DNA from 3 places in the Streptomyces sp. NPDC058092 genome. Region 1 is predicted to be linked to each of the others. Evidence: riboswitches for the same ligand, from Rfam matches in the RefSeq annotation. Region 1 holds a riboswitch; each other region holds the start of a gene.
What was found. Region 1 has a riboswitch for cobalamin ahead of ACFVV1_RS22225 (ABC transporter substrate-binding protein). Riboswitches for the same ligand answer to the same signal wherever they lie in the genome.

Region 1 (7,000 bases):
TGTCGAGGTGGTTCGTCGGCTCGTCGAGCAGCAGTTCACGCGGTTGCTGAGCCAGTGCGCGCGCGATCTGGACGCGTTGCCGCTCGCCTCCGGAGAGGGTGTGCCAGGACTGGCCGGCGCGGTCGGCGAGACCGGTCCGCTCCAGGGCCTCGCGCACCGCGTCGTCGTCCGCCCGGCCGGGCGCCGACCAGGCCCTGCGGTGCGGGACGCGCCCGAGGCGCACCACGTCCAGGACACTCAACTCGACCTGGGTGACGGCATGCTGGTCGACCACGGCGACCCGCTGGGCCACGGTCCGGCGGCCGATCGCGTCGAGCCGCCTGCCATCGAGGGTGACCACGCCCGTCGCCGGGGCGAGCACCCCCGCGAGCACCCGCAGCAGGGTGGACTTGCCGGAGCCGTTCGGCCCGATCAGCCCGACGGTCGTGCCGGGCGGCGGGGCGAAGTGGACCCCGTCGAGGATGAGGCGGCCGCCCGCCTCCCGGCTGACCCGGTCGGCACGCAGCCCGTCCGAGGCTCCCCCCGTCATGTGATCCTCCGGGTGCGGTACAGGACCAGGACGAACGCGGGCACGCCGATGAGCGCGGTGACGACACCCACCGGCACCTCCTGCGGGTCGAGGACCGTCCTGGCGAGCGTGTCGACCCAGACCAGGAACACGGCCCCGGCCAGTGCGGTGACCGGCAGCAGCCGCCGGTGCCCGGAGCCGGCGAGTGCCCGCGCGGCGTGCGGCAGTACCAGGCCGACAAAGCCGATGGCGCCCGCCGCGCTGACGAGTGCGGCGGTCAGCAGCGCGGTCGCGCAGAGCAGCACGATCCGGGTGCGGGCGACATGGACGCCGAGCGCGGCGGCGGCGTCCTGGCCGAACGCGAAGGCGTCGAGCGTACGGGCGTGTCCGAGGCAGACCAGCAGCGTCAGGACGAGAACGGCGGAGCAGATCCACACATCGGTCCAGCCGACCCCGCTGAGCGAGCCCAGCAGCCAGAACAGCACCCCGCGGGTCTGCTCGGCGTCGGCGGAGGTCATCACCACGAAGGAGGTGAGCGCGGAGAACAGCTGCATGGCCGCCACACCGGAGAGGACGACCCGGTCGGTCGTGCCGCCCAGGGTGTGGCTCAGCAGCAGAACGAGGGCGAACGAGCACAGTGCGCCGATGAACGCGCCGGTCGAGATCGACACCGCTCCCCCACCGACCCCGAGGACGACGACCACGACCGCGCCGGTCGACGCACCGGAGGAGACGCCGAGGACGAACGGGTCGGCGAGCGGGTTGCGGAGCAGGGACTGCATGACGGTGCCGCACACCGCGAGCCCGGCGCCGCACACCGCCGCGAGCAGGGTGCGCGGCATGCGCAGGCTCCAGATGATGCCGTCCCGGATCGGGGTGAGCCGCGTCCGGCCCCAGCCGAAGTGGGCGGCCACTGTGGACCAGACGTCGGCGACGGAGATGCGGGCGGGGCCGATGGTGACGGCGACCGCGACGGACAGCACGAGCAGCGCGACGCCGCAGGCCCACAGGACCCCGCCGCGCAGCTTCCGTACGCCCGCCCCGCCGCGCAGCTTCCGTACACCGTCCCCGCCGCGCGCGGTCGCTTCGGAGGCCCGCCGCGCATCCGCCGCCGTGGTCCGCTCGGTGTCCGTCACCCCGCGAGCCCGAACGTGCGCAGCCCGGCGGCGACGCGTTCCACGCCCTCGACCGTCCGGATGGACGGGTTCATGGCCTGGCCGCTCAGCAGGACGTACCGCTTGTGCCTGACGGCGTCCATGTTCTTCGTGGCGGGGTTGGACTCCAGGAATTCGATCTTCTTCGCGGCGCTCTCGGCGGTCTGTGCCTTGCGGGTCAGGTCACCGATGACCAGGACGTCGGGGTTGCGGTCGGCGACGGTCTCCCAGCTGATCTGCGGCCATTCCTCGTGCGTGTCGTCGAAGACGTTCTTCGCGCCGAGTTCCCCGGTGATGATGCCGGGTGCTCCGCAACAGCCGGCCAGGTAGGGGGCCTTGGAGTCGGAGAACCAGTAGAGGAGGGTGGTACCGGAGGCGTCGATGGACCCGGTCGCCTTCTTCACCCGGGCCCGCAGCCGCGCCACGAGCGTGTCGCCGCGCTCCTGCACGCCGAACACCCTGGCCAGGTCGCGTACTTCGCCGTAGACGCTGTCCATGGTCAGTGGCTCGGTACGGGCTCCGTCGCCGCCGCCGCTGTTGTCCTTGCCGGTGCAGTCGGCGGGCGAGACATAGGTGGGGACGCCGAGCTCCTCGAACTGTTCGCGGGGGGCGACGCCGCCCTTGGCGAGGGTCGACTCGAACGACGCGCTGACGAAGTCGGGCTCCTGGTCGAGGACCTTCTCCGACGAGGGCCGGTTGTCGGCGATCCTGGGGACCTCGGCATTGGCCTTCTCCAGGCCCTTCATCACCGGGTCGGTCCAGGTCGCGGTGGCGGCCAGCCGGTCGGCGAGGCCGAGGGACAGCAGGATCTCCGTCGACCCCTGGTCGACCGGGACGGCGCGGCGCGGCGCGGATTCGACGGTGACGGTGCGTCCGCAGTTCTTCAGCGTCACGGGATATCCGTCGGCGGAGCCGGACTTCGCGGTGGAGTTGCTCGTTCCGCCGCCGCAGGCGGTCAGCAGGACGAGTCCCGCCGTGAGCAGGGCGATGGTGCGGACGGGGCTGGCTATGGACGGCACGGAGTCCCTCTGCGTCTCTGGGCCCATGCGCGGAGCCCGTTGTACGGAGTTCTGCGCCCGGTACCGGGTCGCAGCCGCCAGCAGGTCTTCGGACTCGGGTTCCTTCGGACGGGACGCCTTCCCAGGACACCCGAAGGTGTTCCCAGTGGCCGTGGCCCCGCCCGTCCCCCTCACCGCTGCGCGTCAGTTCCGGATTCTCACCGGATTCCCTGACTCCTACGTGGAGTTCGACTGGCCCAGGCAAGCTATCACGAGCTTCTGCGCAGCTCATGGTCGGTGTGGCCGGTGGTACGCCGGGATGGGCTCCCCGTCGCACCACCTGCCTGATGCCTACGGACGCTGAAGGGCGATCACGGCATTGTGTCCGCCGAAGCCGAAGGAGTGGCTGATGGCACGCCGGACAGGCAGCCGCAGCGGTTCCTTGGTGACGCAGTTGATGTCGAACTCGGGTGCCGGGGCGTCCAGGTTGGCGATGGGCGGTACGACTCCGCGCTGGAGCGTGAGGACGGTCAGTCCGGCCTCGATCGCTCCGGCCGCCCCCATGCAGTGCCCCAGCACGCCCTTCGGGGCGGTGACGGGCGGCCGGTGCGGGTAGACCCGGCCGATGAGGGCGGCCTCGGTGGCGTCGTTGATCGGCGTCGCCGTGCCGTGCGCGTTGATGTGCTCGACATCCTCGGCCGCCCAGCCCGCGTCGCGCAGCGCGGCCTCGACCGCTGTCTGGGCGACCGCGCCGGACGGGTGCGGGCTGGTGGGATGGTGGGCGTCGGTGGTGGCGCCGGTGCCCGCGAGCAGCGCCCGGGGTCCGGCGCCCCGGGCTGCGGCGTCGGCCGCCCGTTCCAGCACCATGACGGCGGCGCCCTCGCCCATGACCAGCCCGGCACGGTCGGCCGCGAAGGGCCGGCATCGCCTGGCCGGGTCGCCGTGCGCCCGGGCCGCGGCTCCGGACCGGGCGAACCCGGCCATGGCGGCCGGGTAGACGATCGACTCGGTGGCTCCGGCGATCGCGATGTCGCACTGCCCGGTGACCAGGAGATCGCGGGCGACGGACAGGGCGGTGACACCGGACGAACACGCGGTGCACGGTGCCATGCTGGGACCCGTGGCCCGCAACTGGATCGCGATCTCGGCCGCCGGCATGTTCGGGATGGTGAGCAGGATGCCCGACGGCGAGATGGCATCCGGTCCGTGCCGGTCGAGTACGACGGCCTGCTCGGTCAGTGAGGCGGAGCCGCCGCTGCTGGTGCCGACGACCACCGCGACCCTGCTGCCCTCCCACCGCGCCGGGTCGAGCCCGGCGTCGGCGACCGCCTCCCGGGCGGCGAGGACGGCGAACTTGACGTACCTCCCCATCCGGAAAGACGTACGGCCGCCGATCGCGGCGTCCAGATCGATTCCTTCGACGGTGCAGGCGAAATCGATCGCGCACCCTTCGAGTGCCGCGACGGTACGCACCGGCGAGACTCCGGCGCACACACCTTTCCAGGTGGATTCGGTGTCGTTGCCGACCGGAGTGATCATTCCCAGGCCGGTGACGGCGATGGCGGGCTTGTTCATCGGGCGTTGCTCATCGGTGCTGAGCCGCCCACCGGCGTCCCGCGGTCCGTTGTCGCGTCGATGAACCGCGTGATGTCGGCGAGGGTGGCGTCCTTGGGGAGCCTGTCGAAGTCCCCGTCGCCGCCCGCCGTCTCCCTGATGAGGACAGCGAACTCCGCGACGGCGAGGGAGTCCATCTCCAGGCTGTCCATCGTGGAATCAGGGCGGATCTCGGCGGCGGGCACTTTGAAGGTGTGTGTCAGCACCTCGGTGATCTTGGGATGAATCGTACTCATGAGCTTCCTCTCCATCATTCGGTACGGCTGCCGGGGACGGTGGGGGCATCGTCCCGACGCCGGATCAACTGGGTGGCGTGCCTCCAGTTACGCCTTGTGGCGAACCGATTCGGCACCGTCTTTCCGCGGGTGTGCGCACCACCGGGGCAGGACGGCCGCCGTACCCCAGAAGGCGAGCAGCACGACCCGGACGCCGAGGGCCCCGGCCGCCTCCCGTACCCGGCGCCGTGGGCCCGTTCCGGTGCTGGTCACGGCCCTCATCGCGGTCCCTGAGCCGTCGTCCGGCCGCCGTGCTGCTGCTGCTGCTGCTGCTGCCAGGCTGCCGCCGGGTCGTCGTACGCGTCGACGTAATCGGCCCCCGCGATGGGCCAGTCGGCCAGCAGCTCCTGCGGCAGCGCGAAGGAGTCGACGAGGGCGGGCAGTTGGGGCGCGACGGCGGTGACGAGCTGATCCACGGCCTCCGGCAGCCGGTTGACCTGATCGCTTGTCAGATGACCTGCGACCAGCAGGTCACCGCTGTTCCGGGCGATCCAGTCGAGCGCGAACAGCCGTTGCAGTGTGATGAGTTGCTCGCGGGCGGGCCCGTCCGGCAGACCGGCCACCGCGTCCGTGTACGCCTCGGCCGCCTGCCGGTGGGCGTGAGCCTCGACGCCGCGCAGGGCGGGTCCGGCCGTGGCGTTCCACCGCCCCAGCGGATCGCCGTGCGGTGCGCGGCCCATCCGCTCCCTGGCCCGGCCGAACCAGATCTCCTCCAGGGCCGCCAGGAGCCTGCCGAGGAACCGGGGGTCGGCGAGATCACCGGGTGCGCCGCCGGAGGGGGTTCCGCACCCGGCGGGTTCGGTGACGAAGAGCATTTCCGCGGCCGCCTTGGCGTGGATGGCCAGGTTGTCGCCCTCGGCGGTGATGGCGCCTTCCACTCCGGTGAGGAGTTCGCTCATGCCGTTGTTCTCCAGGAGCGCCTGGGCGCCGCACCGTTCACGGCATTCGACGATCACGGACCTGGCCCGCCAGGTGATCCACCCCTTGGCCACGGCGACCAGCCGCTCCGCCTCCTCCGGGCCCGCGCCCGAGCCGTCCTCCCGCCGCTCCCAGCAGTCCAGGGCCCTGCGGTGCAGCAGGCTCATCGCGAAGACGGTGGCCATGGCCACGGCGAGGGGGCCGTGGTGGCTGCGGTGGGCGATCACCGGTACCTGCCGCGAGCCGCGCGGCCCGGAGATGTACCGGTGTCCGCCGTAGCGGACGGCTACGGCGAGTGTCGCGCGCGCGGAGCCGACCGCGCACGCGCTCATCGAGATCTTCCCGGAGGTGACGCGTCCGATCGACATGCGGAGTCGATACCTCCGGTTGCCGACGGTGCTGCTGAACCCGCCGTCGTCGCCGATCCGTCCGTGGTCCCCGCCGAGCAGCGCGTCGCGCCCCACGAAGACCTGGTCGAAGGAGGTCAGGCAGTGGTCCACCGGGCTCCCCATGCGTGCGGGAAGTCTGCGGACCCGTACACCGGGCAGGGCCCGTACGGCATCGGTGAGCGGTACGAGAAATAGGAAGACCCCCTGATCGGTGCCGTCGACGAGCAGCCGGGCGGCCACGAGCCCTGTCTTGGGGCCGCCCGCCGGACTGGTGTTGGGCATGAATTTCTGGGCGCCCGCGTGCGGGGTGTGCAGCACGAAACCGTCACGTGCGCGGTCGTAGGCGGCCACGGTCTCGACGGCCGCCACATCGTTGCCGTGCGCCACCTCCGTACAGAGAAAGGTGCCGATGCTCCGCAGCCGCAGGAAGTCCGACAGGTCCCGCCGGGTGTCGCCCTCGTGGTCGAGGAGGGTGCCGAGAAAGAGGTTGTAGTGGATGCCCGCCACCGTGGCGAGTGCCGGGTCGACCGGCCCGAGCCATTCGTGCAGGGCCGCGAGGGCGCGTGGGTCGGCGGCGACCCGGGCGCCGCTGTCGAGGCAGTCGTTGAGGATGCGCAGCCGCTCGTACGTGAGACTCAGGCGCTCCTCGGGAGTGCGGCGCTCCGGGCGGCGGAACGGTTCCGTGCTGATCAGCCGCTGCCAGAAGCCGTGCTCCCGGCGGTGGTTGTCGCCGAGGAGCACAGCGGTGAGGAGGTCCGTGGACGCTTCGGTGGAGGGGCCGTCGATCGTTGTGGTCATGCGACAAGAACGACTCAGTCGACGGCGAGGACACCGGGGGCGGCCCGCCGCGGACCGTCCGGTTCGACGCGCTGGAAGGCGAGCGCGACGTTGTGCCCGCCGAAGCCGAAGGAGTGGCTGATCGCCCGCTCGACGTACTGCGGGCGGGGCTCCTTGACCACACAGTCGAGGCCGAACCCGTCCGGCAGCGAGTCCAGGTTGGCGATCGGCGGGACGAGACCCTGTTCCAGGGTCAGTACGGTGGCCACCGCCTCGATCGCCCCGCCCGCCGCGAGGGTGTGCCCGAGCACGCCCTTCGGCGCCGTCACCGACGGCCGGTGCGGGAACAGGCCCGAGATGAGTTCCG
Region 2 (7,000 bases), on a different contig from region 1:
TGCGGCACCGCCTGTCCCTCCCGATCGGGCAGAAGGGCACCAAGCGGGCCGGGGGTGGCTACCGCTCCCGGGGTGAGTGGTTTCGCAAGTCCCGCCGTCTCGCGGCGCTGGAAGCCCGGCACACCGCCGCCGTTCGTGACCGGCAGGCCGGACGCGTCCGGGTGGTGCGGGGCGGCAAGCGCCTCCTCAACACCCGCCACCACCTCACCCAGGCCCACCTCACCGAAGAGCAGTGGCGAGAACGCTGGGAAGCGGAGCGCTGGTTCATCGCCGCCGACGGCGAGTCCGGGAAACGGTTCGGGAACGAAACGATCCGCGTCACCCCGGACGGCGAGGTCAGCATCAAGCTGCCTGCCCCGCTCGCGCACCTGGCCAACACCCGGCACGGCCGGTACACCCTCATCTCGACCGTGGCGTTCGCGCACCGGGGCCAGGAGTGGGCCGACCGCATCGAAGCGAACCGGGCCGTCGCCTACCGCATCCACCTCGACGTGGACCGTGGCCGCTGGTACCTCACCGCGTCCTGGCAACGCCCCGTCGTCCAGACCATCCCGCTGGAGACGGCCCGCGCCCGGGGCATGGTCGGCGTCGACACCAACGCCTACCACTTCGCCGCCTACCACCTCGACCCACACGGCAACCCCGTCGGCGACCCGCACCGCTTCCCCTACGACCTGTCCGGCACCACCGCTCACCGCGACGCCCAGATCCGCCACGCCCTGACCCGCCTCATCAACTGGGCCAAGCAGGCCGGTGTCACCGCGATCGCCATCGAAGACCTCGACCTCACCACCGAGAAGACCCGCGAGAAGCACGGCCGCAGGAAACGGTTCCGGCAGCTGATCTCCGGCATCCCGACCGGCAAACTCAAGGCCCGGCTCGTCTCCATGGCCGCCGAACAGGGCCTGAGTGTGGTCGCGGTCGACCCGGCCTACACCTCGATGTGGGGTGCCCAGCACTGGCAGAAACCGCTGGCCACCCCGCACCGCAGAATGTCCCGTCATGATGCCGCCGGCATCGCGATCGGACGACACGCTCTCGGACACCCGGTCCGGGATGGGGTATCCCCTGCTCGAACGTAGTTGAGAGCTTGGGGAAGGACGGCACCGCCCCCACACGACCAATGGGGTATCCCCTGCTCGAACGGAGTTGAGAGCTTGGGGAAGATCGTGCGGGGCATCGGACCGCCCAGGCCCCACCGGGCACCCGGGGGCGTGACGGAATCCGCCCACCTGCAACGGACCACGCCCCTGGAGACGTGCTGCCGAGCGGGAAGAGAAAGCGGGGACCGAGTGCATCCAACACCGTTCGGGATGCGCCCAGTACACAGCGGTGGGTCCAGGACCCACTCATGCACACTGGCTAGGAACGGTGCTGTCTCTGCAGTCGTCAAGGAGATAGTGGTCCATCCTCTGCCCAAGGGGCGCCCCCGGAACGCACCCTTCGATCCCGCGTTCATCGAAGTGGTACTCCGGGGCGACGGCTGATCCCGGCGGGCTGTCCTCCGAGATATTGCGAAGGACAGCCGACCAGATGGTGCGATCAGAAGTCCTCGTCGAAGTCGACCTTGCCCTCGACGGCCACCTGGTACGCCGACGGACGGCGCTCAAAGAAGTTCGTCAGCTCCTGGACACCCTGCAACTCCATGAACGAGAAGGGGTTCGACGATCCATAGACCGGAGCGAGACCGAGCCTACGGAGGCGATCGTCGGCCACGCACTCCAAGTACTGCCGCATGGAGTCGGTATTCATTCCAGGCAGGCCGTCACCGCAGAGGTCGCGGCCGAACTGGAGCTCAGCTGCGACCGCTTCCTCGAGCATCGCGGAGATGTCCTTCTCCAGCTCCTCGTCGAAGAGGTCAGGCTCCTCCTTGCGGACCGTGTCGACCACCTCGAATGCGAAGCTCATGTGGCAAGTTTCGTCCCGGAAGACCCAGTTCGTCCCCGTGGCGAGACCGTGCAGCAGACCCCGCGAGCGGAACCAGTAGACGTACGCGAACGCGCCGTAGAAGAACAGCCCCTCGATGCACGCCGCGAAGCAGATCAGGTTCAGCAGGAAGCGACGGCGTTCGGCCTTCGTCTCAAGACGCTCGATCTTCTCGACCGAATCCATCCACTTGAAGCAGAACTGCGCCTTCTCACGGATGGACGGAATCTCCTCGACCGCGTCGAACGCGGCGGAACGGTCGTCCGGATCGGGCAGATAGGTGTCCAGCAGCGTCAGATAGAACTGGACGTGCACGGCCTCCTCGAAGAGCTGCCGCGAGAGATACAGCCGCGCCTCGGGGGAGTTGATGTGCTTGTACAGCGTCAGCACGAGGTTGTTGGAGACGATCGAGTCACCCGTCGCGAAGAACGCGACGAGCCGGCCGATCATGTGCTGTTCGCCGGGGGACAGCTTGGCGAGGTCGGCGACGTCGGAGTGCAGATCGACCTCCTCCACCGTCCAGGTGTTCTTGATCGCGTCGCGGTAGCGCTCGTAGAAGTCCGGGTAGCGCATGGGCCGCAGGGTCAGTTCGAAGCCCGGGTCGAGCAGGTTCTTGTCGCGCGCGGTCTTCTCGGAGTTGGTGGAGCTCATTACTGACAGGCCTCGCAGGACTCGGGGTTTTCGAGAGAGCAGGCGATCGCGTCGGCGTCGGGCGCCGAGGCCTGCTGTACGGGAATGGGGACGGTGGCCGCGGCCCGGCCGGAGGCCGCACGGGCGATCCGGGTCGCCGGGCGTGAGCGCAGGTAGTACGTCGTCTTCAGCCCCTGCTTCCAGGCGTACGCGTACATGGAGGAGAGCTTGCCGATCGTCGGCGTCTCCATGAAGAGGTTCAGCGACTGGCTCTGGTCGAGGAACGGGGTACGGGCCGCCGCCATGTCGATCAGTCCGCGCTGCGGGATCTCCCACGCCGTGCGGTACAGCGCCCGCACGTCAGCCGGGATCCAGGCGAAGCCCTGCACGGAGCCGCTCGCCTCGCGCAGCGCCTCACGGGTCCGCGCGTCCCACACGCCGAGCTGCTTCAGCTCCTCCACCAGATACGCGTTGACCTGGAGGAACTCACCGCTGAGCGTCTCGCGCTTGAAGAGGTTGGAGACCTGCGGCTCGATGCACTCGTACACACCCGCGATCGAGGCGATCGTCGCCGTCGGCGCGATGGCGAGCAGCAGCGAGTTGCGCATCCCGGTCTTCGCGATCCGGGCGCGCAGCGCGTCCCAGCGCTCCGGCCAGTTCAGCTCGGTGTCGTAGTGGTCGGGGTGCAGCACACCGCGCGCGGCCCGCGTCTCGGCCCAGGCCGGCAGCGGACCCGACCGCTCGGCGAGCTCGCAGGACGCCTCGTACGCCGCGAGCATGATCCGCTCGGAGATCTGTGTGGAGAGCGCGCGGGCCTCGGGGGAGTCGAACGGCAGCCGCAGCCGGAAGAAGACGTCCTGCAGGCCCATGGCCCCGAGGCCGACCGGGCGCCACTTCGCGTTGGAGCGGCCGGCCTGCTCGGTCGGGTAGAAGTTGATGTCGACGACCCGGTCGAGGAAGGTCACGGCGGTACGGACGGTGGCGTCCAGCCGCTCCCAGTCGATGGAGCCGTCGGCGACGAACGCACCGAGGTTGACCGAACCCAGGTTGCAGACGGCCGTCTCGCCGTCGTCGGTGACTTCGAGGATCTCGGTGCACAGATTCGACGAGTGGACGACGCGGCCCGGCTCGGCGGTCTGGTTCGCGGTGCGGTTGGAGGCGTCCTTGAACGTCATCCAGCCCTGGCCGGTCTGCGCCAGGGTCCGCATCATCCGGCCGTACAGCTCACGGGCCGGCATCGACTTGCGGGCCAGCCCCTTGGCCTCGGCGGCCCGGTACGCGGCGTCGAACGCGTCGCCCCACAGGTCGACCAGCTCGGGGACGTCGGCGGGCGAGAACAGCGACCAGTCGCCGTCCGCGTCGACCCGGCGCATGAACTCGTCCGGGATCCAGTGCGCCAGGTTGAGGTTGTGCGTACGCCGCTGGTCCTCGCCCGTGTTGTCGCGCAGCTCCAGGAACTCCTCGATGTCCGCGTGCCAGGTCTCCAGGTAGACGGCGGCGGCGCCCTTGCGCCGGCCGCCCTGGTTCACCGCGGCGACCGAGGCGTCGAGCGTCTTCAGGAATGGCACGATGCCGTTGGAGTGCCCGTTGGTGCCACGGATCAGCGAACCGCGGGCGCGGATGCGGGAGTACGAGAGACCGATGCCGCCCGCGTGCTTCGAGAGCCGTGCCACCTGGTGGTAGCGGTCGTAGATCGAGTCGAGCTCGTCGAGCGGGGAGTCCAGCAGATAGCAGGAGGACATCTGCGGGTGCCGGGTGCCGGAGTTGAACAGGGTCGGCGAGGACGGCAGATAGTCGAGCCGGCTCATCAGCCCGTACAGCGCCGCGACTTCGTCCAGGGCACGCTCCGAGTCGTTCTCGGCGAGCCCGGACGCGACTCGCAGCATGAAGTGCTGGGGTGTCTCGATGACCTGGCGGGTGTGCGGGTGGCGGAGCAGATAGCGGCTGTGCAGGGTCCGCAGCCCGAAGTAGCCGAAGCGGTCGTCGGCGCCGTCGGCCAGCGAACGCTCCACCAGCGAGTCGAGGGCGGCCGCGTGCAGCGCGACGAACTCGGCGGTGCGGTCCGCGATCAGGCCCTCGCGGTGCCCGACGGCGACCGAGGCGGAGAAGGAGACGGCGCCCTGGCCGGCGGCCTCGTCGGCGATGGCGAGGGTCAGGAGCCGGGCGGCGAGCCGGGAGTAGGCGGGGTCCTCGGAGATCAGCCCCGCGGCGGCCTCGGTGGCCAGCGCGCGCAGCTCGGCCTCGTCCGCCCGGGCGCTGCGGCCGCGCAGCGCGGCGGCGGCGACGCGACCGGGGTCGGTGTCGGGCAGATCGACGGTGAGGTCGGTCAGGGTCCGCAGCAGTGCGGTTCCCGGTCCGTCGTGTGCGGTTGCCTCGGACTCGGCCGCTTCGGACACGGCGGCTGAAGCCGGATCGGCTGGCGCGATGGTCACGTGGTGCTCTCCCTCGCTCGGCTCGGGGCCGGCGGGGAACGGGGCGGCCGGACAGAGGCGGGCCCGGGTCTGGGCAGCACTCCGTACGGCGTCCACCGGCCCAACCGCGAGGCCCGGACGTCTGGCATCCGGTTCGGTCGAGCCGGATGCGCTGTCGGCAGGTCCTCGGACTTACTCGGGGGTGCGCAAAAGCGCACCGAACACACCGTTGCGGGACAGTTCCGGATTCGCACCGGATTCCCCTGCGGCGACAGCGAGCATGAGCATACATGTGGGGGCCGCCCGATGAGACAGCCCCCACATGTTGTGTCGCGCAACGGAATTCGGGACGCGCGTACGGCCCGCCGCTGAGGGCAGGGGCGGCCCGCCGCGCCCCGCTGAAGGGGGCTCGACGGGCCGTCGTACGGCTGTGGGAGCGGCCGTCAGTGGCCGCCGCGTGCCCCTGCTGTGGCCGGTGGGAGCTCCACCTGGACGCCCCGGTCGCCCGCGTCGGCCGTGTAGTCGGCCGGCGAGGTCTCGTCGACCCCGACGGGCGCCTTCACGGCGTTCAGGACGAAGGTGAGCACCACCGTCACCACCACGTTCAGCACGAACGCCGTGAGACCGATGTAGCCGATCTCGCCGATGCCCGGGATCTCCTTGGACGACCCGCCGAAGTGCGCCTGGGTCGGGCTGGCGACGCCGTACGCGGCCACCGTCCCGTACACCATGCCGACCGCCCAGCCCGCGAGCAGCGCCCAGCGGTGGAACCAGCGGGTGAACAGGCCGCCGACCAGGGCCGGCATCGTCTGGAGGATCCAGATCCCGCCGAGCAGCTGGAAGTTGATCGCGACCGTCTTGTCCATGGTGAGGACGAAGGCGAGCGCGCCGACCTTCACCAGCAGCGACACCAGCTTGGAGACCTTGGTCTCCTGCTCCGGGGTCGCGTCGGGCTTCAGGAAGTCCTTGTAGATGTTGCGGGTGAAGAGGTTCGCCGCGGCGATCGACATGATCGCGGCGGGCACCAGCGCGCCGATGCCGATGGCGGCGAACGCGACGCCCGCGAACCAGTCCGGGAACATGTTCTCGAACAGCTGCGGGATGGCCAACTGCCCGTTGTCGACCTTGATCCCGGCGGCGATCGCCATGAAGCCGAGCAGCGCCAGCAGGCCCAGCATCAGCGAGTACAGCGGCAGGATCGTGGTGTTGCGCCGGATCACATTGCGGCTGCGGCTGGAGAGCGTCGCCGTGATCGAGTGCGGATACATGAACAGCGCCAGCGCCGAGCCCAATGCCAGGGTGGCGTAACCCCATTGACCCGCCTCGCCCGGTGCGAGCGCGCCGCGCGGCTTGCCGGTCGCCGGATTGGTCTGCGAGAACGCCTCGCCGGCCTTGGCGAAGATGTCGTCGAAGCCGCCGAGCTTGATCGGGATGTAGATGATCGCCACCGTGATGACCAGATAGATCAGCCCGTCCTTGACGAAGGCGATCAGCGCGGGCGCCCGCAGACCGGACGAGTAGGTGTACGCGGCGAGCACCGCGAACGCGATCAGCAGCGGCAGGTCCTTGATGAACCAGTGGGTGTTCTCGCCACCGCCGACGCCCATCACGTCCAGCACCGCCTGGATGCCGACGAGTTGGAGCGCGATGTACGGCATCGTGGCGAGGATGCCCGTGACGGCGACCGCCAGCGAGAGCCCCTTCGAGCCGAAGCGTCCGCGGACGAAGTCCGAGGTGGTCACGTAGCCGTGCTTGTGCGAGACCGACCAGAGCCGCGGCAGGAAGGTGAAGATCAGCGGGTACACGAGGATCGTGTACGGCACGGCGAAGAAGCCGGCTGCGCCCGCCGCGTAGATCGCCGCGGGCACGGCGACGAAGGTGTACGCGGTGTACAGGTCGCCGCCGAGCAGGAACCAGGTGACCCAGGTGCCGAACGACCGTCCGCCCAGGCCCCATTCGTCGAGGCTGGCGTCGTTCTCGGCCTTCCGCCAGCGTGCGGCCAGGAAGCCCATGACCGTGACGGCCAGGAAGAA
Region 3 (7,000 bases), on a different contig from region 1:
TTCCGGCGTGACGGGAAGCCGATCGAGGACCAGAGCCAGTGGATCGTCAAGGACAAGGCCGCCTACCAGCTGGACATCGACGTCCGGTACGACGCCTCGGACGAGAAGTACTACGAGGACGCCAAGGCCACTCACGCGCAGTACTCGTTCACGGCCGACGCCCCGCGCGGGATGTCCGAGGAAGCCTGCAAGGACTTCCTGGGCCAGGTCTCCGCCTGTGAGCCCCTGCCGGTGATCACCACGCACTACCGGATGTCCGCGGACCCGCTCGACCGGGTCCGTGCGGGCACCCCGTACTCCTTCACGCTGGACGGCTACCGGGCCACCGGTTGGAAGGGGTCGACGAAGCTCGCCGGGGCGAAGGTCTCGGTGAGCTACGACGCCGGCCGGACCTGGCACCCGGCCACGGTCGAGCGGGCGGACGCGGACTCCTTCCGGGTCTCCTACCGGCAGCCGAAGCTCTCCGCGACCAACGGATACGTCGCCGTCAAGGCCGAACTCTGGGACGACGCGGGCAGCCGCACCGTCGAAACCCTCGACCGGGCCTACACGCTGAAGTAGCCCCGGGCCGAGCGTGGGCGCCGCACCGGACCCCCGTCCGGTGCGGCGCCCTCACGACCGGGGCCGGAAAGAACCACGAGGACGATCAGAACCACTCGTCGCGCGCGGGTGGTTCGCAGAGCTCGAAGACCACCTCGCCCGCATCCGGATCGCCACCGGCGACCGGGCGGACCCGGGCACCGGCCGACACCAGGTGCGGCGCGGCACCGACGACGCGGCAGCGGAACACGAAGCCCTCGGGCAGCCGGACGAGGGACTCGTTGCGCGCCGCTTCCGTGTAGCGGTGCACGACCCCGGACCTCACCACGACGCCCAGCCCGGCGCTGTGTTCGGGCTTCAGATCACTCGATGCGCACACCGGACACAGCAGCCTCCGGAAGGAGGCGGTGCCGCACCAGCGGCACCGGTGGTAGTGCAGGCCGGCTTCCTCATGCACCGTCTGCACGGTGCCACTTGACGACTGGGACATGTTCGACCCCCTGCGCTCGCCTCGGATGCGCCACACCTGCGCGTCGGCGCGTCCGCACCATAGGACACTGAGTGCCGAAACGTAAAGGCACTCAGTGCCAGATGCGGTACGGTCCGGTGTCAGCCTTGACCGATGACCGACTCGATCTGCTGCACGACGCGCCACATCGGAGCACCCTTCGCCGCGACCATGACGACCACGTCGCCGCCGGGCGAGGGCGCGGACGTGCCTCCGGCCGCCGCGCTCCCCCATACCTGGCGCACCAGCCCGAGGGCGTGATCCACCGCGGCCTCCGCGTCCCCGTCACCGCCCGAACGCAGCCAGGTCCGCAGCCCGTTGTTGTGCGCGGCGACGACGGACGCGGCGATCACCTCGGCCCGCAGCGCGCCGTCCCCCGACTCGCCGTACCGGTCCCGGAGATAGCCGGCCAGCGTCTGCTCGTACCGGCGCACCACGGACAGTTCGTAGGTGCGCAGCCCGGGCACCTCCCGGGTGAGCCGGTAGCGCTGGACGGAGAATTCGGGGTTGGCGGAGTACATCCGAAGGACGAGCCGGGCCGCGTCGCACACCGCGTCGACCGGCTCCGCGTCACCGACCGCCGCCAGGAAGGCGGTCATGTCGGCGAGACAGCGTTCGTGGTCCGGGAAGACCGCGTCCTCCTTGGACGGGAAGTACCGGAAGAACGACCGGCGCCCGACCCCGGCCCGCGCCACGATGTCGTCCACCGTGGTCTGCTCGAAGCCCCGCTCCAGGAAGAGCTGGAAGGCCGCCTGGGCGAGCACCTCCCGCATGGGGGCCTTCTTCGCCGGTCTGCGTGCGTCAGTCATGCGGGGAACGTAACACCGGAGAGCCCCTTCTGGCACTAGGTTCCTTTACAGAGGGTACTGAGTGCCATATCGTCAACCTACGAACCATACCCAGGTAGGAGAGCCGGCGTGAGCTTGAGGATCGTTGTCTGTGTGAAGTACGTGCCCGACGCCACCGGGGACCGGCATTTCGCCGATGACCTGACGCTGGACCGTGAGGATGTCGACGGTCTGCTGTCGGAGCTCGACGAGTACGCGGTGGAGCAGGCGCTGCAGATCGCGGACGAGGCGGACGATGCGGAGATCACTGTGCTGACGGTGGGTCCGGAGGATGCCAAGGACGCGTTGCGCAAGGCGTTGTCGATGGGTGCGGACAAGGCCGTTCACGTCGAGGACGACGGTCTGCACGGTTCGGACGTGATGGGTACGTCGCTGGTGCTGGCGAAGGCGATCGAGAAGGCCGGTTTCGACCTGGTGATCGCCGGTATGGCGTCGACGGACGGGGTGATGGGTGTGGTTCCCGCGCTGCTGGCGGAGCGTCTGGGTGTTCCGCAGGTCACGTTGCTGTCCGAGGTTTCCGTGGCGGGCGGGGTCGTCAGGGGCCGCCGTGACGGTGACACGGCGTCCGAGCAGCTGGAGGCTTCTCTGCCGGCGGTGGTGTCGGTGACGGACCAGTCGGGTGAGGCGCGGTACCCGTCGTTCAAGGGGATCATGGCGGCGAAGAAGAAGCCGGTGGAGTCCTGGGATCTGGAGGACCTGGAGATCGAGGCGGACGAGGTCGGTCTGGCGGGTGCCTGGACCGCGGTCGATTCGGCGGCGGCGCGTCCGGCCCGTACGGCGGGCACGATCGTCAAGGACGAGGGCGAGGGCGGCAAGCAGCTGGCCGAGTTCCTGGCGGGCCAGAAGTTCATCTGACCCCGGCCCCGGCCCCGGTCCCGGTCCGGGTCCCGTTTCCGTTTCCGTTCTCGTTTTTCTTCGCAACTCGCAGGAGATTGAAGTCCCATGGCTGAAGTTCTCGTCTTTGTCGATCACGTGGACGGTGCCGTCCGCAAGCCCACGCTGGAGCTGCTGACGCTGGCGCGGCGTGTCGGTGAGCCGGTCGCGCTCGCGCTGGGTGCGGGTGCCGCGGGCACGGCCGGTGTGCTGGCCGAGCATGGTGCGGTGAGGGTCCTGACGGCTGATGCGCCGGAGTTCGCCGAGTACCTGGTGGTGCCGAAGGTCGATGCGCTGCAGGCGGCGTACGAGGCGGTGTCGCCGGTCGCGGTGCTGGTCCCGTCGTCCGCGGAGGGCAAGGAGATCGCGGCCCGTCTCGCGGTCCGTATCGGTTCGGGGATCATCACGGACGCGGTGGATCTGGAGGCCGGTGAGCAGGGCCCGGTCGCCACGCAGTCCGCGTTCGCCGCGTCGTTCACCACCAGGTCCCGGGTCTCCAAGGGCACCCCGGTGATCACGGTCAAGCCGAACTCGGCGCCGGTGGAGGCCGCTCCGGCCGCGGGTGCGGTCGAGGCGCTGGTGGTGTCGTTCTCCGAGAAGGCCACCGGCACCAAGGTCGTCTCCCGCACCCCGCGTGAGTCGACGGGGCGCCCGGAGCTGACCGAGGCCGCGATCGTCGTCTCGGGTGGCCGGGGTGTCAACGGCGCCGAGAACTTCGCGGTCATCGAGGCGCTGGCGGACTCGCTCGGTGCGGCGGTCGGTGCGTCGCGGGCGGCCGTGGACGCGGGCTGGTACCCGCACTCCAGCCAGGTCGGCCAGACCGGCAAGTCCGTCTCGCCACAGCTGTACATCGCGTCCGGTATCTCCGGGGCGATCCAGCACCGCGCGGGCATGCAGACGTCCAAGACGATCGTCGCGATCAACAAGGACGCCGAGGCCCCGATCTTCGACCTCGTCGACTACGGCGTCGTCGGCGACCTCTTCCAGGTCGTGCCCCAGCTCACCGAAGAGGTCAGGACCCGCAAGGGCTGACCCACCCCCCTCGAAACAGCGTCCCGACGGTCCGGGGCCGCGTGGTGTGCACTCACTCACCGCACGGCCCCGGACCGTCCTGCCGATCCGGCTCACGTCCAACTCGCCCCCGGCGCAAGGGCGTCAGCCGCTGTCGGCGGCGCGGGCCGTCCAGCGTTCCTCGACCTTCGCGATCCTCCAGTACGCCAACGCCACCGCCCACACCAGCACGAAGAGCCCGACGATGATGTAGCCGACGTTGCCCAGGTCGAGGCCGGAGATCCAGCCGGTGACCGAGTCCCGGAGATCGAGCTTGTCGTGCAGGACGGTGACCAGCTCGATCGTGCCGATGAAGAAGGCGACCGCGATCGACAGGCCCGTGATGGCAAGGTTGTAGAAGACCTTGCGTACGGGGTTGGAGAAGGCCCACTGGTAGGCGAAGTTCATGAACGTCCCGTCGAGCGTGTCGAACAGGCTCATCCCGGCGGCGAACAGCAGCGGCAGGCACAGGATCGCGTACCAGGGCAGACCGGCCGCGGCACCGCTGCCCGCCATGACCATCAGGGTGACCTCCGTGGCGGTGTCGAAGCCGAGACCGAAGAGGAAGCCGAGCGGATACATCTGGCCGGGCCTGGTGATGGACCGGGTGAACCGGCCGAGGATCCGGTTCATGAACCCCCGCGAGTCCAGGTGCTGCTCCAGCTCGGCCTCGTCGAAGCGGCCGGCCCGCATCGCCCTGAACACCCGCAGGATGCCGACGAGCGCGACGAGGTTCAAAGCGGCGATCAGGTAGAGGAAGGACCCGGAGACGGTCGTGCCGACCACGCCCAGCACCTGGTGCGTGCCCGAATTCTCGTTGATCAGCACCCCCGCGAGGCGCGCTCCCCCGGCTACCAGCGCTGCCATGGCGATGACCACGCTGGAGTGTCCGAGCGCGAACCAGAAGCCGACCGAAACGGGCCGCTTGCCGTCGGCCATCAGTTTGCGGGTCGTGTTGTCGATGGCGGCGATGTGGTCGGCGTCGAAGGCGTGCCGCATGCCGAGGGTGTAGGCGGTGATCCCGAGCCCGATGCCGAACGCCTTGGATCCGACCTCGTAATGCCCCGGCACGACCAGCAGGAACAACACGCCGAACGCCACCACGTGCAGGGCCGCTATCACCGCGAGCAGCCCCGCGGTGCGGATGGTGTCCTCGCGCCGCCACTTGAACACGGCAGACTCGGGCAGGGTCATACGGTCACGCTCCAGCACCTCGTGGATAACTTCGTGAGATGCCGTGGCCGGTCTCCTGGCTGACGGGTTCGCTCGCGCTCGTACCCGCCCCGGCCTTCCCAGCCGCGCTCTGCGGCCAGTGGCGTCAGTGGGACGGATACTCCCCGATCACAGTGGCGAGGGCCGCTCCGGCCTGAGACTCCCTGGAGTCTGTCACCGGTCTTCCCGAACACCACGACGCGCACACTCTAGATTCCCGTGAGTGACACCCACAAGTACGCCGGGTCCGACCGGTGGCACAGTGGACGGAGGGCGCGGCCGTCCTCGCTCGCTGCGCGGTCCCGGCCGAAGCGGCCGACGACGAGCTGCCTGCGGCGCTCTCTCCGGACGAGCAGCATCAGCTGAGAAGCGCCGTCGTCGAGCAACTCCCGCGCCGAGCGCCCCTCCACGCCCTCGGCGCACAGAGTGAACTCCCCTTCCTCCGCATGCCGGAGTTCGTAACGCACGGCCCCGTTGTGACGGCGGATTAGATCGCGCGGCAGGGACGTTGTGCGTGATCGGTGCCGATTCGTAGAGGAATCCGGTGGATCTGGAGGCATGGCTGTGCACGGTGAGTACAAGGTCCCGGGCGGCAAGCTCGTCGTCGTCGATCTGGACGTCGAGGGCGGGGCGTTGCGCAACGTACGGGTGGCCGGGGACTTCTTCCTGGAGCCCGACGAGGCGATTCTCGCGATCGACGCGGCGCTGGAAGGTGCCCCGGCCCATACCGGCACCGCCGGTCTCGCCGCCCGGATCGACGCGGCTCTCCCCGCCTCGACCGTGATGCTCGGCCTCAGCTCCGAGGGCGTCGCCGTCGCCGTGCGCCGGGCCCTCGCCCAGGCCACCGAGTGGAGCGACTACGACTGGCAGCTCATCCACGAGGCCCCGCAGTCCCCCGCGCTCCACATGGCCCTCGACGAGGTCATCACCGCCGAGGTCGCCGCGGGCCGGCGTCCGCCGACGCTCCGGGTGTGGGAGTGGGCCTCGCCCGCCGTGATCATCGGCAGTTTCCAGTCGTTGCGCAACGAGGTCGACCCGGCAGGTGCGGAGCGCCACGGCATCACGGTCGTCCGCCGCGTATCCGGTGGTGGGGCCATGTTCGTGGAGCCCGGCAACACCATCACGTACTCGCTCTCCGTCCCGGACTCGCTCGTCTCGGGCCTCTCGTTCGCCGACAGCTACGCCTATCTCGACGACTGGGTGCTCGGCGCCCTCGGCGACATGGGCATCAAGGCCTGGTACCAGCCGCTCAACGACATCGCCACGGACGCAGGGAAGATCGCGGGAGCGGCTCAGAAGCGCGTGGTCGGCGGGGAGGGTGCCGTTCTGCACCACGTGACCATGTCGTACGACATCGACGCCGACAAGATGCTGGAGGTGCTCCGCATCGGCAAGGAGAAGCTCTCCGACAAGGGCACCAAGAGCGCGAAGAAGCGCGTCGACCCGTTGCGCCGCCAGACCGGACTGGCGCGCGAGGCCGTCATAGAGCGGATGATCGAATCCTTCCGCACCCGGTACGGCCTCGCGCAGGGCAAGGTGACGGACGAGGAGATGGCCCGGGCCGAGGAGCTCGTGCGTACGAAGTTCGGCACCGAGGAGTGGACCGCCCGGGTGCCGTGAGCGGGCCCCCGGGCGCGAGCGCCGAATTCCGTGAGCGGGTGATGCACCGGGTGACGCACGGAGTCGAAGACAGCGGCGTTGCTGTGATGCCGGTGCTGTGGACGGTCCATCGGGAGGGTCGTCACGTTGCCGTCGCCGGGATTTCCTGCTCGGTCCAGATGATCTTGCCTTCGGGCGTGTAGCGGGTACCCCAGCGGCGGGTCAGCTGGGCGACGAGGAAGAGGCCGCGACCGCCCTCGTCGGTCGTCCTGGCGTGCCGCAGCCGGGGAGAGGTGCTGCTGGTGTCGGAGACCTCGCAGATCAGGACGGACTGGCGCAGCAGCCGCAGCCTGATCGGGCCGGTGGCGTA

Region 2: another riboswitch for cobalamin. It lies ahead of ACFVV1_RS02335 (ribonucleoside-diphosphate reductase subunit alpha); the one in region 1 lies ahead of ACFVV1_RS22225 (ABC transporter substrate-binding protein).
Region 3: another riboswitch for cobalamin. It lies ahead of ACFVV1_RS23750 (HoxN/HupN/NixA family nickel/cobalt transporter); the one in region 1 lies ahead of ACFVV1_RS22225 (ABC transporter substrate-binding protein).

The regions. Positions count from the first base shown of each region.
Region 1 covers NZ_JBHVSY010000013.1:84,632-91,631, reverse strand. Annotated here, with positions in the region: gene ACFVV1_RS22235 (ABC transporter ATP-binding protein) at 1-529, opposite strand, end outside; gene ACFVV1_RS22230 (FecCD family ABC transporter permease) at 526-1,560, opposite strand; gene ACFVV1_RS22225 (ABC transporter substrate-binding protein) at 1,641-2,681, opposite strand; cobalamin riboswitch at 2,743-2,932, opposite strand; gene ACFVV1_RS22220 (beta-ketoacyl-[acyl-carrier-protein] synthase family protein) at 3,012-4,235, opposite strand; gene ACFVV1_RS22215 (acyl carrier protein) at 4,232-4,510, opposite strand; partial or broken gene ACFVV1_RS22210 (acyl-CoA dehydrogenase) at 4,598-6,654, opposite strand; gene ACFVV1_RS22205 (beta-ketoacyl-[acyl-carrier-protein] synthase family protein) at 6,669-7,000, opposite strand, start outside.
Region 2 covers NZ_JBHVSY010000001.1:489,187-496,186, forward strand. Annotated here, with positions in the region: partial or broken gene ACFVV1_RS02325 (IS200/IS605 family accessory protein TnpB-related protein) at 1-1,366, shown strand, start outside; gene ACFVV1_RS02330 (ribonucleotide-diphosphate reductase subunit beta) at 1,543-2,577, opposite strand; gene ACFVV1_RS02335 (ribonucleoside-diphosphate reductase subunit alpha) at 2,577-4,988, opposite strand; cobalamin riboswitch at 5,127-5,262, opposite strand; gene mctP (monocarboxylate uptake permease MctP) at 5,411-7,000, opposite strand, start outside.
Region 3 covers NZ_JBHVSY010000014.1:172,481-179,480, reverse strand. Annotated here, with positions in the region: gene ACFVV1_RS23775 (hypothetical protein) at 1-561, shown strand, start outside; gene ACFVV1_RS23770 (Zn-ribbon domain-containing OB-fold protein) at 647-1,030, opposite strand; gene ACFVV1_RS23765 (TetR family transcriptional regulator) at 1,150-1,821, opposite strand; gene ACFVV1_RS23760 (electron transfer flavoprotein subunit beta/FixA family protein) at 1,966-2,751, shown strand; gene ACFVV1_RS23755 (electron transfer flavoprotein subunit alpha/FixB family protein) at 2,839-3,801, shown strand; gene ACFVV1_RS23750 (HoxN/HupN/NixA family nickel/cobalt transporter) at 3,925-5,013, opposite strand; cobalamin riboswitch at 5,041-5,244, opposite strand; gene ACFVV1_RS23745 (hypothetical protein) at 5,241-5,498, opposite strand; gene ACFVV1_RS23740 (biotin/lipoate A/B protein ligase family protein) at 5,596-6,651, shown strand; gene ACFVV1_RS23735 (SpoIIE family protein phosphatase) at 6,773-7,000, opposite strand, start outside.